Regions from separate parts of the Corynebacterium comes genome, predicted to be linked through region 3. Evidence: predicted binding sites of a transcription regulator. Region 3 holds the regulator's gene; each other region holds the start of a gene.
The links. Region 3 encodes LexA, which represses DNA repair genes until DNA is damaged. Its sites were predicted from a motif close to CGAACANNTGTTCG; they were not measured.

Region 1: the regulator LexA is predicted to act here: its motif matches at 2,678-2,691, upstream of CETAM_RS07085 (HNH endonuclease signature motif containing protein).
Region 2: the regulator LexA is predicted to act here: its motif matches at 3,310-3,323, upstream of CETAM_RS08395 (HNH endonuclease signature motif containing protein).

The regions. Positions count from the first base shown of each region.
Region 1 is NZ_CP046453.1:1,468,261-1,473,363, forward strand. Features, by position in the region: gene fmt (methionyl-tRNA formyltransferase) at 1-507, opposite strand, end outside; gene def (peptide deformylase) at 525-1,034, opposite strand; gene CETAM_RS07085 (HNH endonuclease signature motif containing protein) at 1,124-2,611, opposite strand; gene CETAM_RS07090 (primosomal protein N') at 2,723-4,747, opposite strand; gene metK (methionine adenosyltransferase) at 4,759-5,103, opposite strand, start outside.
Region 2 is NZ_CP046453.1:1,741,438-1,746,540, forward strand. Features, by position in the region: gene smc (chromosome segregation protein SMC) at 1-3,258, opposite strand, end outside; gene CETAM_RS08395 (HNH endonuclease signature motif containing protein) at 3,379-4,638, shown strand; gene CETAM_RS08400 (acylphosphatase) at 4,635-4,895, opposite strand; gene mutM (bifunctional DNA-formamidopyrimidine glycosylase/DNA-(apurinic or apyrimidinic site) lyase) at 4,903-5,103, opposite strand, start outside.
Region 3 is NZ_CP046453.1:1,609,213-1,614,315, reverse strand. Features, by position in the region: gene ptsP (phosphoenolpyruvate--protein phosphotransferase) at 1-1,384, shown strand, start outside; gene CETAM_RS07765 (DeoR/GlpR family DNA-binding transcription regulator) at 1,408-2,190, opposite strand; gene lexA (transcriptional repressor LexA) at 2,431-3,144, opposite strand; gene nrdR (transcriptional regulator NrdR) at 3,890-4,384, shown strand; gene hrpA (ATP-dependent RNA helicase HrpA) at 4,381-5,103, opposite strand, start outside.

The DNA of each region.
Region 1 (5,103 bases), 140 kb from region 3:
CAGGTCATCGGCGGTGTCGGTGGGGCGGATCGCCTCGGTGACGGTGCCCAGGACCGGACCGGTGTCCAGGCCCTCCTCGATGAGGAAGGTCGCTGCGCCGGTGATGTCGTCCCCGGCACGGATGGCTGCCTGCACCGGTGCTGCGCCACGCCAGGCGGGCAGCAGGGAGAAGTGCAGGTTCACCCAGCCGTGGGTGGGCAGGTCAAGCAGGTCTTTCGGGACGAGGTTGCCGTAGGCGACGACGGGGATGGCGTCGGGCGCCAGCTCGCGGAGCCTGGCGCGGATGGCGTCTCCGTCCTCGGTGCCCGCCTTGAGCGTGCCGGGGGTCAGGACCTCGATACCGTGTTTCTGCGCGAGTTCGGAGACGGGGGACGGGTGGAGGGTCCGGCCGCGCCCACGGCGGGCATCCGGTCGGGTGAGGACGGCGACGACCTCATGGTCTGACTGCAGCAGCCGCTGCAACGCGACGACCGCTGGTTGGGGGGTGCCGGCGAAGATGAGACGCATATGGTGCGGGTGCTCCTTTAAGAGTTGAACCAGTCGGAGGTACGGATGGCGGCCATGGCTTCCTTACGACGCTCCGGGCTCAGTCGCCTGAGGAAGAGCACGCCGTCCAGGTGATCGGTCTCATGCTGGATGCAGCGGGACATCAGGCCCGAGGCGACCATGGCGATGGGGTTGCCGTCGACGTCCTGCCCGGACACCTTGACCGTCTCAAAACGTTCGGTGTCCACGGAGATGTCCGGGATGGACAGGCAACCCTCCTGTCCGGTCTGGGTCTCTTCGCCGATGTGCTCCCACACGGGGTTGATGATGTGTCCCCGCAGGCCGTCCTCGACATGACTGGTGTCGAAGACGAAGATCCGCCGGGTGAGACCGATCTGGTTGGCTGCCAGGCCGACACCTCCGGCATCGTCCATCGTCTCGAGCATGTCGTCGACGAGCACGCGCAGGGCCTCGTCGAACTCGGTGATCTCGTCGGACCGGGTGGTCAGGACGGGGTCACCGAACAGGCGGATGTCACGGATAGTCATGGGTGGTGCGGGCTCCTTCATCGCTCACGTATCGTCCTCATAGTCTACGTCTCCCCTGCTGCAGTCAGAATTCCCGTCCCCGCCGGGCATCAGGCGTACTCCTCGACGAGAGGGGGATCGGACGATTGTCCCCGGCTGCGTATCTTGGCTCCGGCGGACTGTTGCTGAAATTCGGTTTCATTGAAGCGCATCGGTCCGCCGTGGGGTGGTGTCCACCCGGTCCTCCCCGTGGTGGGGTCCTTGTCCATGTGCCCGAGGCCCCCGGCCCCGTCCCGCTGATCACGGTTCGCGGAATGATGCGGGCGGCAGATGATGGTGAGGTTCTCGATGTCGGTGTTCCCCTTTTTCAGCCACGCCACCATGTGGTGGATATCCGCGTCACACAGCCCGGTCGTGCACTCCGGACGGGTACAGCACAGCTCCTGGGCGAACAGTGCCAGACGCTGGAACACGCTGGCGCTGCGACTGGTGCGCCCCAGGTCAAGTACCTGCCCCCGGTCATCGTGCAGCACCCCGATGTCGTAGCGGGCTGCCCCCAGCCGCAGGACATCGGCCGGCGTGAGCAGGTGGCCGGTGTTGGTGGGGAACCTGTCATCAGGCTGCAGGTCATCCAGCTCGGCAGCTGTCATCGACACCACCACCGAGCCCACACCGTGGCGGGCCTGAGCTGAATCATCATCCAGGTAGCGGCCCAGGATGACCATCAGCTGATCAACCAGGCGGGCGGCCATCGGCCGCTTATCCTGCTCCGCCGGCACCGAGGCGTTGACGCCGGGACGTTTGCCCGGTGCAAGGGCTGCCCTGAGGGTCGCCAGGCCGGCGCCATCCAGGTACATCGACACATTCGCCCCGCCATCGGCATCCTGCGCACCGATGATGATCTTTCGCTTCCGGAGGGCGGCGAAAGGGTCGGTCTTCCCGTCGGGTGTCCGCCCTTTCCGGTTGGCCTGCCGGATACGCTCCCGCAGCCAGGTCCGGAGATCCTCCAGGGGGCGCCGCCCGGCCTCCTGGAAGGCAAGGGCGAAGAGCTCCTGGTAAGTCGGATCGGCGTGGGCGTTGAGGTGCTCCAGCTCCCGGACGATCATCGCCTGTTTCTCCGCGGATTCGACCTTCCGGGCCCTGTCCCGCGCCCTGCGCTGAGCTTCCTCCTCCCTGCGCCGGCGTTCGGCCTGCTCCCGACGGATCCGCTCAGTCTCCTCTTCCCGTGTGCGGCGCTGGGCCTCTGTTTCGTCGGGCTCCGGCGCCGGCTCAGGTTGCGGTTGCACCGTCGGGCGTGCGAACAGCGCCTCTGCCCGCTTGAGCCGCGAACGGGCCTCGGACTTCGACAGTCCCAGCGCCCGGGTCAGGTACTCGGTGGTGTGCACCGCTCCGACATATTTTCCCGCACCCGCCCGGTCGGCGGCGTATGCGAAGGCCGCGTCAATGAAACCCTTGGCGCCGATGACCTTCTCCAGGCGTTCGAACTCCTCCCGGACATCCTCGACAATCACCGCGGTGGGATCCGCCATCAGTTCCGATAGTTCTGCCAGTGCGCCGTCGATCCGGTCGACGATCCCGGCCATCTTCCGCCCGTCCATGACTCACCCCCTGGTCGCTTACATGTTCGACTCTATCAAGCCGCCAGGGCGCCCACCACCAACTTTCGAATGTTTATTCGATCGCACCTCTGGTCCAGGTCAGCCTCCGCCTTATCCGACGTGGATCGGATCCACCTGGATCCGTAGCGGGAGATCGTCCTTACGACCGGCCTTCGCTGCAGCGGCCGCCTTCAGCGCCTTGCCCAGCACCGACCGCGGCCCCGGGGGAGTCCGCAGCAGGATCCGCTGGACGGGACCGAAGCGATTCTCGTCATACTCTCCGGGCAGCGTCACGCCGGGCGGGAGGTCGACCGGTCCGAGCACTTCGGTGTGTTCCGGAAGTTCCAGGATCTCGAGGAAGGTGTCCAGCGCCGCGTTGGCGCCGTCGATGGCGGCCATGTGGACGGCGGGAGGGAAGCGGACGTCGACACGCTGGGCGAGCTCGCGGGCTGCCGCGCCCACCATGTCCCATCTGATCAGTGACTGCACAACAGGCATTCCGGGATCCGCGACCACGACCACTTCCCCACCGCGCCAGGCCGGGGTGACCAGGGAGGCCACCGCTGCCCACTTGGCCAGGGTGTCCTCGGTGGCGCGCAGATCCTGCCGCCCGAGCAGCGCCCAGGTGTCCAGCAGCAGCGCAGCGCCGTAGGAGCCGTCGACGACGTCAGGTTCCGCGCCCGGGGTCGCCACGACCAGCGCAGGTGCATGGTCGACCGCGGACACCACCTTGTTACCGCCGGAGGTGATCACCCGGGTGGAGGGGAAGGCTCTGCCCAGCTCCTCGGCGGTACGGTCTGCACCGAGCACCACGGCACGCAGCCGGACGGAGCCGCACTCGCCGCAGCGGTGACGGGCGTCGGGGCGGCCGCACCACCGGCAGGTGGGCACCCCACCCCGGCTACCGCCGGCGGCGGGAAGTCCCAGCGGCCCGTTGCACTGGCGGCACCTGGCGGGCGCCCTGCAGGAGCCGCACGCCAGGGTGGGCACGTAGCCCTTGCGGGGGACCTGGATGAGTGCGGGCTCGCCACGTTCCAGGGAAGCGCGCAGGGCGTCGAACGCCTGTTTCGGCAGCCGGGCGGAAGCCGCCAGCGGATCGCGGACCAGTTCGAACTCCGTGTCGGCGGCCGCACGGATCAGCGGGGAACGCTGGCGAATCGTCTCCCGGGGCGCCACCAGGTCGTGGGCCCAGCCCGAGTCCGCGAGCAGCTGCACCTCGGCGGTCCGGGAATGCCCGCCGAGAATCAGCGAACATCCCTCGAGCGCGCTGCGGGTGGTCAGGACCTCGCGCGCATGGGCGTAGGGGGCGCGGGGATCGACGAGGTTGTCGTCTCCGTCGTGCAGGATCACCGCCAGACGCAGATCCTGTACCGGTGCGAACGCCGCCGATCGCGTCCCCACCACCAGCCTGGCCTGCCCGTCGAGCACCGCCAGGAAGCGCCGGTAGCGCGCCTGCGGACCCAGGGCCGCAGTCAGCGTGGTCACCTGCTTCGCGGAAACCAACTGGCGCAGCGCGTGTTCGAGCTTGTCCACGTCCCGCTGGTCCGGCACCACCAGCAGCGCTCCCCCGCCGTCCTTGACCACCTTCACGGCCAATGCCGCGAGGGCATCCGCCCAGGAGTCCCCCGGGGCGATCTGCCATGCGGCGCGCGCCGTCTGGCCGCCGAGAACCGCGTCGACGAAAGATTCGCCGAACTGGTAGGCCGACCACGAGGACAGGTCAGGTTCACCGACGTCCCCCAACTCCGACCAGGGCACCGATGTGTCGGTCTCCGCGGCCCGGGCGTGCCGGGACGGTACGGCCGAGCGTATGAGATCGGAACGGATGCCTGCGTAGCGGTCGCAGAGGGCGTCGATAAGCGCTGCGGTGCGCGGTGGATACACGATCTCCGGGGCGATGACCCTTTCGAGGTAGCGCAATGACCCTTCGTGCTCGGATTCGGTGACACGTTCCAGGAGGATCGCGTCCACCAGACGTCCGGCGAAGCGGATGCGCACCCGTACCCCGGGCTGCGCGGCCTCATCGTCTTCGGCGGAGACCCGGTAATCGAAGACCCTGTCCAGGTGTGCCAGGCCCAGGAGAGGAAGAACCCGCGCCACCGACCTGTGTGCTGCGGGGACGCGGGATGTGGCCATGGACAACCACTTTAGCGGCCGAGGGCGGCCTTCAGATCGGACACGCGGTTGGTGTGCTCCCACGGCAGATCAAGGTCGAGGCGACCGAAGTGGCCGTACGCGGAGGTCTGGCTGTAGATCGGGGCCAGCAGCTTCAGTTCACGGATGATGGCGGCCGGACGGAGGTCGAAGACCTTCTCCACCGCACCCTGGATGTCTTCATCGGTGAGTCCCTGGGCCGCGGTGCCGAAGGTCTCCACGTAGAGGCCCACGGGCGCTGCGCGACCAATGGCGTAGGCGACCTGGACCTCGACGCGCTCCGCCAGCCCGGCGGCGACGATGTTCTTGGCCACCCAACGCATGGCGTACGCGGCGGA
Region 2 (5,103 bases), 130 kb from region 3:
GACGTCATCGAGGGCGGCCTCGACCTCGTCCATGACGTAGAAGGGACTGGGCCGCGCCTTGAAGATGGCGACGAGCATCGCCAGCGCCGTCAGCGACTTCTCGCCGCCAGAGAGCAGCGAGAGCCGCTTGACCCGCTTACCGGGCGGACGTGCCTCGACCTCGATGCCGGTGAGCAGCATGTCGTCCGGGTCAGTGAGCAGCAACCTTCCCTCGCCGCCGGGGAACAGGGTGGAGAATACCGCCGGAAACTGCTCCTCCACGTCGTGCCAGGCGTCCGTGAACAGCTGCAGGATCCGGGCGTCGACCTCTCCGATGACGTCGCTGAGGTCCTTCCTGGCCCGGACGACGTCATCCAGCTGGGTGGACAGGAACTCGTAGCGTTCCTCCAGCGCCCTGAACTCCTCCAGCGCCAGCGGGTTGACCTTGCCCAGCGCACGGAGGTCCTTCTCTGCCTGCGCGAGGCGCTTCTCCTCGACAGTCCGGTCGAAGTCCTCGCCGGGGGTGTACTCCGCCATGAGGTCGGCGATCGCCAGGCCGAGCTGCTCGACGATCTTGGTCTCGGCTTCGTGGATACGCACCTGCGCCTGGGTACGTGCGATGTCCCCTGCATGGGCGTTGTCGGTGAGCCGGTTCAGTTGGATACGTGCGGCGTTGACCCGGTCCTTCACCCGCGACAGTCGGGAACCCAGCTCGGTGCGCCGCCTGGCCAGTTCGTCGCGTTCGAGGACGGCCCGGTCCGTGGCGTCGGCGACCCGGGCGGCGACGTCCAGCGCCCCCTTCCCCACCGCCGCCGCCAGCTCGGCAGCCTCGCGACGCCGCCTCATCGCCTCATCGTGTCTGACCTTCGCCTGATGTTCGTGCGCCGCCTGCCGACGCAGCATCTCCCCCCGTCCGGAAGCCTGATTCGCGCGTTCCTCGGCCGTGCGCAGCGTGAGGATGGCCTCCATCTCCATCGCCTTGACCTGGGCGAGCGCCGTCGCAGCCTCGTCGCGGGCGACGGTGGAGGGCTCATCCGGAGCGTCGGTGTCCTCCACGCGGGCGAGGCGGTCACGTGCCTCCTCGAGCTGCCCGCGGAGGGCGGCGAGGCGGGCATCAACGCCCGTGGCACGCTCGGCGGCACGCTGATGCTCTGCCTTGTTGGCCTCATACTGCCTGTTCAGCCGGGCCAGATCCCGTTCCCAGGCGGTGACGGTCTGGTCGTACTCGCGGAGCGCCGCCTTCCGTGCGGCGGCGTCGACGCGTGCCTCCTCCGCGGCGATCCGGGCACCATCCAGGGTGCCGGAGAGCTCGTCGAGGATGACGCGGGCGTCGGCAAGCTCTGCCTCCGCCCCGGCGATCCGGGTGCTGACCTCCACCGGCGACGCCATGCCGGAGCCCGCCTGGAGCCAGTGCTCGCCGCACAGCACGCCTTCCGGAGTGACCGCACGCAGGCGGGGATCCGCGTCCACCGTGGCACGGGCGGTGGCCACGTCCGGGGCCAGGACGACGTCAGCGAGCAGTCGGTTGAGTGGCATGTGGATACGTTCATCTGCGTCGATGTGGTCGAGCAGCCAGGTGGTGCCTGCGGGAAGGTCGGCGTTCAGCCGCCACGCGTCACCGCGTGCGGACTCGTCGACGAGGACAGTGCGGGAGGCGCCACGGAGCTTCTCGACGACCCCCTCATCCACCGCACCCACCAGCGCGTCCGCATGTGCGCCGAGCGCTGCCGACACCGCCCTGCCCTGCTTCGTGTGCAGGAGTCCGGCGAGAGCCGGCCAGTCCAGATCCACGTCGGCGACCGGCACGTTCTGACGCAGCGTGTCGATCCTCGACTGCAGCGAGTACACCGTCCGCTCCCGCACACGTTGTTCTTCACGCAGCTGATCGAGTCTCTTCTCCGCGGCTCCGGCTTCGCTGGCGGCACGGATGTGGGCGTCTTCGAGCGGGCCGCGTTCCCCCGAGAGTTCCCGGATCTTCTCCGCCGTGGCTTCAGCCTCCTTCTGCGCCGACGTCGTACGTGCCAGGGTTTCCCCGAGGATCTCCGCCTGTCGGGCGATCTCGTCCTCCGCGGCCTTCACCTGCCCGGCCAGTGACTCCTCCGCGGCAAGGAGCCGCACGACGCCTTCCCGACGGTCCGCGATGGCACGAACCTGCGCCATGTGCTCGGCCTCCGCTTCCCCCCGTGCCTCCTCCCGCTCGAAGACCTCATCCCGGATCGACTCCAGCCGCTCCCGGGCAATGTCCACACCTTCGGAGAGTCGGGCGAACTCCGCCTCCGCCTCCTCCGCACGTCGTCCAAGCACCTCGGGATCCTGACCGGTGTAGGCGACGACGTTAGCGTTCGAGGCACGCTCAGCGGCAATTCGGGAGGTCGCCGAGACACGTTCCGCGAGCGCGGCGAGGGTGAACCAGAGTTGCTGCGCAGCCTCCGCCTGCGGGACCAACTCCTCCAGCTGCGACTCCAGGGTGAGCTGTTCTCCGCTCGCCTCCTCCAGGATGTCGGTGACCTCCCCGACCTGCTCGGCCAGCAGTCGCGCCCGACGGCCTGCGTCGTCGAATTCGGAGCGGAGACGGTGGACGCGCTCGCCGGCGAGACGCAGACGGGCGTCGCGAAGCGTGGCCTGCACGGTGGCTGCGCGTTGCGCCGCCTCGGCCTGTCTGGCCAGCGGCTTGAGCTGGCGGCCCAGTTCCTGCGTCAGGTCCGTGAGTCGGTCGAGGTTGGCCTGCATTCCCACGAGCTTGCGCTGCGCTTTTTCTTTGCGACGCCGGTGCTTGAGCACGCCGGCGGCCTCCTCGATGAAGGCACGGCGTTCCTCCGGACGCGCCTCCAGGATCTGCGCGAGCCGCCCCTGACCGACGATGACGTGCATCTCCCGACCGATGCCCGAGTCCGAGAGCAACTCCTGGATATCCATGAGCCGGGCCTTCGCACCGTTGATCTCGTATTCGCTGGCACCGTCACGGAACATACGGCGGGTGATGGAGACCTCGCTGTAGTCGATGGGTAGGGCGCCGTCGGAGTTGTCGATTGTGAGCGTGACCTCAGCGCGGCCGAGAGGTTTACGGTCCCCTGCACCCGCGAAAATGACGTCCTGCATCTTGCCGCCACGGAGCGTCTTCGCCCCCTGCTCCCCCATCACCCAGGCGAGGGCGTCCACGACGTTTGATTTTCCGGAACCATTCGGGCCTACGACAGCACAAATGCCCGGTTCAAATTTCAGGGTCGTCGCAGACGCGAAGGACTTGAAGCCCTTGAGTGTCAGCGATTTCAGATGCACGCGAAAAGGGTAGCACCGGGAAAAGATCTTCCAGGTAGGGCTTGCGGGTTTCGAAGAGGTGTTCTAGGGTAGGTTTCGAACGTACGGACGATTATTGGGGGATACGTCATGTCGGCGGTCATGTCGGTTGTGGAAAAGGAACTGGAGGAACTCCTCCGGCCGACCACCTTCTATGCCGTGTGCTCGCCGGAGGACCCGGTCGCGATCCGCAATGCCCGCATCCGTCGCGCCGACCACGAGATGTGGCAGGCGATCCTCCCCGGGGAGGACACCGACCTGGCCATCGTCGTGGCCAGCCTACGCAAGTCGACCGGCCACAACGACAGCTACATCGAGGGCGCCATCCACGCCCACCGACGTCTACACGAGCTTCCACGCCTTCAACGGCTCCAGCAACGGCTGTACCATCTCGACCTTCCACGCCTCCGGGCAATCGACAGGGTGTTGTGCAAGCTTGACGCCACGAACGATGAGCACATGGCAATAGTCGACGAGGAGATCGCGACGTACCTCACCCCTCGCAGGGCGAACCAGAATCTCCCCTCCCCCTCCGCCATCCGCGCGAAACTCAACGCCATCATCCAGACCCTCGACACATCCGTCTCCGGCGACGACTCGCCGACGGGCCCGGACACCGACCACTACCGCCTGGGCATCGACGGAAACAGGGGTTACCTGGAGCTGGAGACCGATGCCGTCACCGCTCAGGAGATCGATCTGCACGTACGCGCCCACGCGTCGACCAGGGACATATCCCTGACCCAGGCTCTGGTCGACCTCATCCGCGGCAACGGCAGAACCAACGTCACCCTCAACGTCTACCGCGCCACCGACGTCGTGGACGCCCCCGCCTACATCCCCGGCATCGGCTGGGCACATAGCCGCGTCGCCGAAGAAATGGCCGCCAGGGCAACCTCCATCCGGGATATGGACGAGCTGTACGACAAGGTATCCACGGCATACCGGACGCCGGATGATATCCGCGCGGTCGTCATCGGGCTTGACGGGGTCTGCGGATTCCCCAGTTGTCAGCGCCCCGGCCACCACTGCCAGATGGACCACCGGATCAACCACGAGGTCGGCGGCCCCACCACCGCATCGAACCTGGTGACCTTGTGTCAGTACCATCACAACCTGAAGACCGACGGCCGGGTGAGATACATCATCGACCCCGATACGCGGGAGATCGTCTGGCTCTTCGACAACGGGCAGTACGTGATCGAGGAACCCGCCGGCCCGCTGTCACCTCATGCGCGCAACTGGTTACAGACCGTCGGGCAGCGGACAGAGAAGCGCCGGGCCAGGATCAGAGCGGAATCCCAGATACGGAAAGCGACCTCAGATCCACCCAGGCGGGATGATGATCCGCCACCCTTCTAGAGCGTGTCGAAACCCCGTTCACCCACTGGCTCCGCCCATTCCTGGGTCACTTCATCGACGCTTCCCGGGCCCGACCACAGTCGACGCAGCAACTCCCCGACCGCTTCATCGGGACCTTCGGCGATGACCTGAACGCGGCCGTCGGAAAGATTGGTGGCGGAGCCCGCCAGCCCGAGCTCGATCGCCTGGGAACGAGTCCACCAGCGGAAACCCACACCCTGGACATGGCCGTCGATATGGGCGACAAGACGTTTCATCGGACTCCTAATTGACCTGGCACACAGGGCAGTAGTGGGTCGAGCGATTCTGGAAGGCCACCCGCCGGATCGGCGTACCGCACCGATGGCAGGGTTCACCCTCCTGACCATAGGCATGGAGAGATCGGGAGAAGTAGCCGGAGGCGCCGTTGACGTTGACGTAGAGGGCGTCGAAGCTGGTGCCGCCGGCATCGAGGGCTCGGCGCAT
Region 3 (5,103 bases):
GCACCCGGCCGAGTACGCCACCGTTGCCGCCACCCAGAAGTTCGTCGGCATGTTCGAGGCCGCGGGGGGTGTCATGGCCGAGCGGACCACCGACCTCAAGGACATCCGCGACCGCGTCATCGCCGAGCTGCGTGGGGAACCGGAGCCCGGCCTGCCCGATGTCGAGGGTGAAGGCGTTCTCTTCGCCGACGATCTCTCACCCGCGGACACGGCCACCCTGGACCCCGCCCACATCATCGCGCTGGTCACCGAACTCGGCGGACCCACGAGCCATACCGCGATCATCGCCCGTCAGCTCAACCTGCCCTGCATCGTGGCCACGGGCGAAGGGCTGCGCCAGATACCTGCAGGTGAGTTCGTGCTTGTCGACGGCGCCCTGGGCACCGTCACCCGCAACGCCGAAGAGGCGTCCGCCCGCGCCACCGTCCTCGAATTCCGCGAGCGAGCGGCGGTCATCGCCCAGTGGCGGGGCCCCGCCCGGACCACGGACGGCCACCGCGTGCAGTTGCTGGCCAACGTCGCAGACGGCAACGCCGCCCGCATCGCAGCCGGTACCCAGGCCGAGGGCATCGGCCTGTACCGGACCGAGATGAGCTTCCTCTCCACGTCCACGGAACCCACGGTGGAGGAGCAGGCGGCGGTCTACCGCAAGGTGTTCGACGCCTTTCCCGCGTCCAAGGTTGTCATCCGCACCCTCGACGCAGGATCCGACAAGCCCATCGCCTTCGCGAACATGGCGCAGGAGGAGAACCCCGCACTCGGAGTGCGTGGCCTGCGCATCGCCCTGGGCAACGAGGGGCTGCTCACCCGCCAGCTCGACGCCATCGCGCTGGCCGCCGAGGGGCGGGGGGAGAATGCCCCCACCTGGGTCATGGCCCCCATGGTGGCCACTGAATCGGAGGCCGGATGGTTTGCCGGACTCTGCCGCGACCGGGGCCTGACCCCGGGCGCGATGATCGAGGTCCCTGCGGCCGCGTTGATGTCCGACAAACTCATGCCGCACCTGGACTTCGTCTCCATCGGTACCAATGACCTCACCCAGTACACGATGGCCGCCGATCGTCTGTCCCCCCAGCTGGCGTACCTGACGGATCCTTGGCAACCGGCGGTGTTGCGACTGGTGAAGGAAACCTGTCGGGTCGGGGAGGATACGGGAACCCCCGTCGGTGTCTGCGGCGAGGCCGCCGCTGATCCGCTGCTCGCGTGCGTGCTCACAGGTCTGGGCGTGACCTCGCTGTCTGCGGCATCGACCGCCCTGGCCGGGGTCGGTGCCCAGCTGTCCTCCGTGGATCTGGCCACCTGCCGGGAAGTCGCCGAGGCTGTTCTCGACACCTCCGGGGCTGCCGCCGCACGCGAAGTCGCCCGTCAGATGCTCCTGGGCTGACCTGCTCCCGGAGAGACGCGGGGTCAGTCGCCCGCGATCACAACCTCGATCTCGCGCTCCCGCAGTGCCGACAGGAAGGACTCGGGGGCCGCGGAATCGGTGATAACCACGTCAATGTCGTCGATGCCGGCGAAACTGACCAGGTAGTCGGTGCCCAGCTTGGTGGAGTCGCAGAGGACAACCACCTTGTGGGCGTTGGTCACCATGGCGGATTTGATCGCAGCCTCCTGGGAGTCCGCCGTGGAAAGCCCGTGATCGAGGGTGAGTGCGTTGGTGCCGATGAACGCGACGTCCGCCCGCATGAGCGCCAGGGTGCGAAGGGCGGTGTCACCCACGACCGCCTGCGTGATGGCGCGCACCGAACCTCCGAGAAGCTGAACCTCCCGGAGCCCCTTGTTGGCCAGGTTCAGGGAGATCGGCAGGCTGTTGGTCACGATGGACCACTGTTCGGCGTTCGGCTGCTCGGCGATGAGCTCCGCCAGCGTGCCGATGGTGGAACCCGAGTCCAGGAAGAGCCCGCCGCGGGGCTCCGGAAGATAGCGCAGTGCCGCCCGCGCGATGGCTGATTTGGCGGTGGGGGCGGAACGGAAACGCGCGTCGAGGGAGAACTCTGCCGTCTGAAAAGTCTGGCTGGCCACGGCGCCACCGTGAACCCGGTGCACCACGCCCTCCCTGTCGAGCACGGCGAGATCCCGACGAATGGTCTCCGCTGTGACATCAAACCGGTTCGCCAGCTCGGTGACGTTGACCCGACCCTCAACAGCGGTGAGGGAGGCGATCTGTCTGCGACGCTCCTCTGCGTACATGGGTTCTCCTCTGTCGCCTCACGGACGGAATCGGACAAAAATGGATGTCTGTTTCCGCCATTGTTCCAAAATAAAAGGCCGCAGGGAAGAGAATGGGGATTAGCCAGTACAAATAGGTGCGAACCGGAGGACATCAAGCGAAAGGCGGTCGGCCGGGCCTGTCATCAAACCGGGCCCGTTCCCGTGGGTTGATGTGGAATTCTGTGCCGTCAATTGTCTGACTGGGCGGGGCGAACGTCTCTAGAGCTTCCGGAACACGGAGACGATCTTCCCCATGATTTCCGCCTTGTCGCCGGGGATCGGGGAGAAATCCTCGTTGTGCGGCAGCAGCCAGACCCCGGTGGAATCCTTGTGGAACTCCTTCGCAGTCGCCTCTCCGTCGATCAGGGCGGCGACGAACTCGCCCTTCTCCGCGACCGGCTGGGAACGGATGACGACCCAGTCGCCGTCGAGAATGCCGGCGTTCTTCATCGACTCACCCACGATCTGCAGCATGAACAGCTCACCGTCACCCACCAGGTCGGCCGGCAGCGGATAGTAGTCCTCGACCTCCTGCTCGGCGAGAATCGGTGAACCTGCGGCGATGCGGCCGAGCACCGGAATGAAGTTCGCGGCGCTGGCATCCTCCGGGGCCGTCGAAGTCTTGGCCACGACGCGCCGCCCAGGCTTCTTGGCGGTGTCGGTCGACGTCAGGGTACGCACGTCCACCGCACGCGGCTTGTTCGGGTCGCGACGGAGAAAACCCTTCTTCTCCAGCTGATTCAGCTGGTACGCGACCGAGGAGGTGGACTGCAGTCCCGCTGCGTCACCGATCTCCCGGATGCTCGGCGGATAGCCCCGCAGCACGACGGCATCCCGGATGACCTCAAGAATCCGTCGCTGACGATCGGAAAGTGTGGAGGGGTCCGGCTTGCCGGAGGGGGTCAGTTTGGCGGGGGCGCTCTTGCGGGTCATCGTCCTTCTCGTTCCTGGGGTGGTGGCGGTGCGTGCCGTATCGAATCGTCGGGGCGGCTCAGCGGCGTTCCGGTGGTCGTTGTTCGAATGGCGTGTCGTCCGCATGCCATTCACCTGTTACATGTTTAGCACGATCTGGTACGGATGTTCGACTGATGTGCGGGTTCTGTGGACAAAATTTCGAACGGGTGCTTTAATCGAACACATCAGCTAGTTAGAACACCTGAACGGTAGCACTGTTCGAGGGTGTTGACCAGTCTCGATATCCTCACAGCAGACAACGAAAGGACTTCGCCGTGATCACCTTCCTGCATCGTCCATGCCCAGGTGGCAGCGTCCATACTTCCGTACATGACTCCGTCCGCCCGGCCGCTGTGTGGGAGCCGTCGAGCTTCCACAGGTCCCCTTCCTGTGGCCGGGGTGTTCGAACTCTGGTGCCCGCAAATCGAACACAGGGCCTACCTGGCGCCGATCCTCTGCCGCGGGACGCAGGTGAGGGACATTCCAGCCGCTGGCGGGAGACCGGCCTGACGTATCTGCTCGGCGCACTTTTCGGTCTGGTGGTGGTCAGTGCCTCCTTCCGGGGTGCCGGGGATGAAGGCGTAACCGGATCTACGGTGTATCCCGCGGGCAACCAGACGCAGTCGAGCGACGAGGCGCGTTAGGGGAAATCTTCCCGGGGAGTAGGATCGGTGCCACCATCCGGTCCACCGGTTTCCTCCCAGAAAGGCACTGGAGACACGCTGTGTACTGCCCGTTCTGCCATCACGATCACTCCCGTGTCATTGACTCGCGCATTATCGACGCCGGAGCCGCCATCCGTCGCCGGCGTGAGTGCACCAAATGCAACGGACGTTTCACCACGATTGAGAAGGCCGTTCTCCTGGTGATCAAGCGCAACGGCGTCACGGAGCCGTTCAGTCGCGACAAGGTTGTCCTGGGTGTCCGCCGCGCCTGCCAGGGCCGCGATGTCTCCGATGATGCGCTCAAGCGTCTCGCGCAGGAAGTGGAGGAGAGGGTTCGTTCTCAGGGTGGCTCCCAGGTGAATGCGAACGACATCGGACTTGCCATCCTCGAACCGCTACGCGCTCTTGATGAGGTCGCCTACCTGCGCTTCGCGTCCGTGTACAAGTCCTTCGAGTCGGCCGAGGACTTCGAGTCGGAGATCCGGCTCATGCGCCGCCGGGCTCGGGAGGAAGAAGCGGCGGCCGAGTCCCTCGAGGGCTGGCCCGGGGCCTAGCGGAGCTTGTCCACGGCCTTCTGGATACGGCGCAGGGAGATCGGCCGCGCGGTGCCCAGGCGCTGGGCGAACAGGCTCACCCGAAGTTCCTCGATCATCCAGCGGATGTCCTTGACCTCGCGGGTCTTCTCCCGACCTTTCGGCAGCCTGGCGAGCCGGAGGTTGAGGTAGGACTGGGCCTCCTCGACCTCATCCTGACGGTCTACGTCTTTGTCCGGGTCCTGTGCCATCTCCTCGAGACGGACTCGCATCGCCTGCAGGTAGCGGGGGAGGTGACGAAGCTGGGCGGATCCGTGCAGGGTGACGGCATTCCTGGGCACCAGGAACTCCAGCTGTGCCTTCATGTCGTCGATGGCCTCGCCGCTCCAGCGCGCGAGTTCTTCGGCGACGGACTGGTATTCGATGAGCGCGGGAGCAAGCGCCACCACGGTGCGTCGGACAGTGCCTGAGACCTCGGGGGAAACCTTCTTCCTCAGTTCCTCGAACTCCTCCGGGGAACGTACCGGACCGCCGTGCGCAATCATGAGGTCCCGGATGGCGGCCACCCGCGCATCCTCGATCAGTCCTGCGGCGCCGCCGTGCGGGTAGTTGTCCACCGCCACCCGCTGCTGCAGGGGAAGTCCCTTGGTCATCTGGTTGGCGTTGACGGAGATCTCGCGGAGCAGGAGCGTCAGCGTCGCGGTCATCATGGAGGCCTCGGCTGCGGCCCTGGTCGGGTG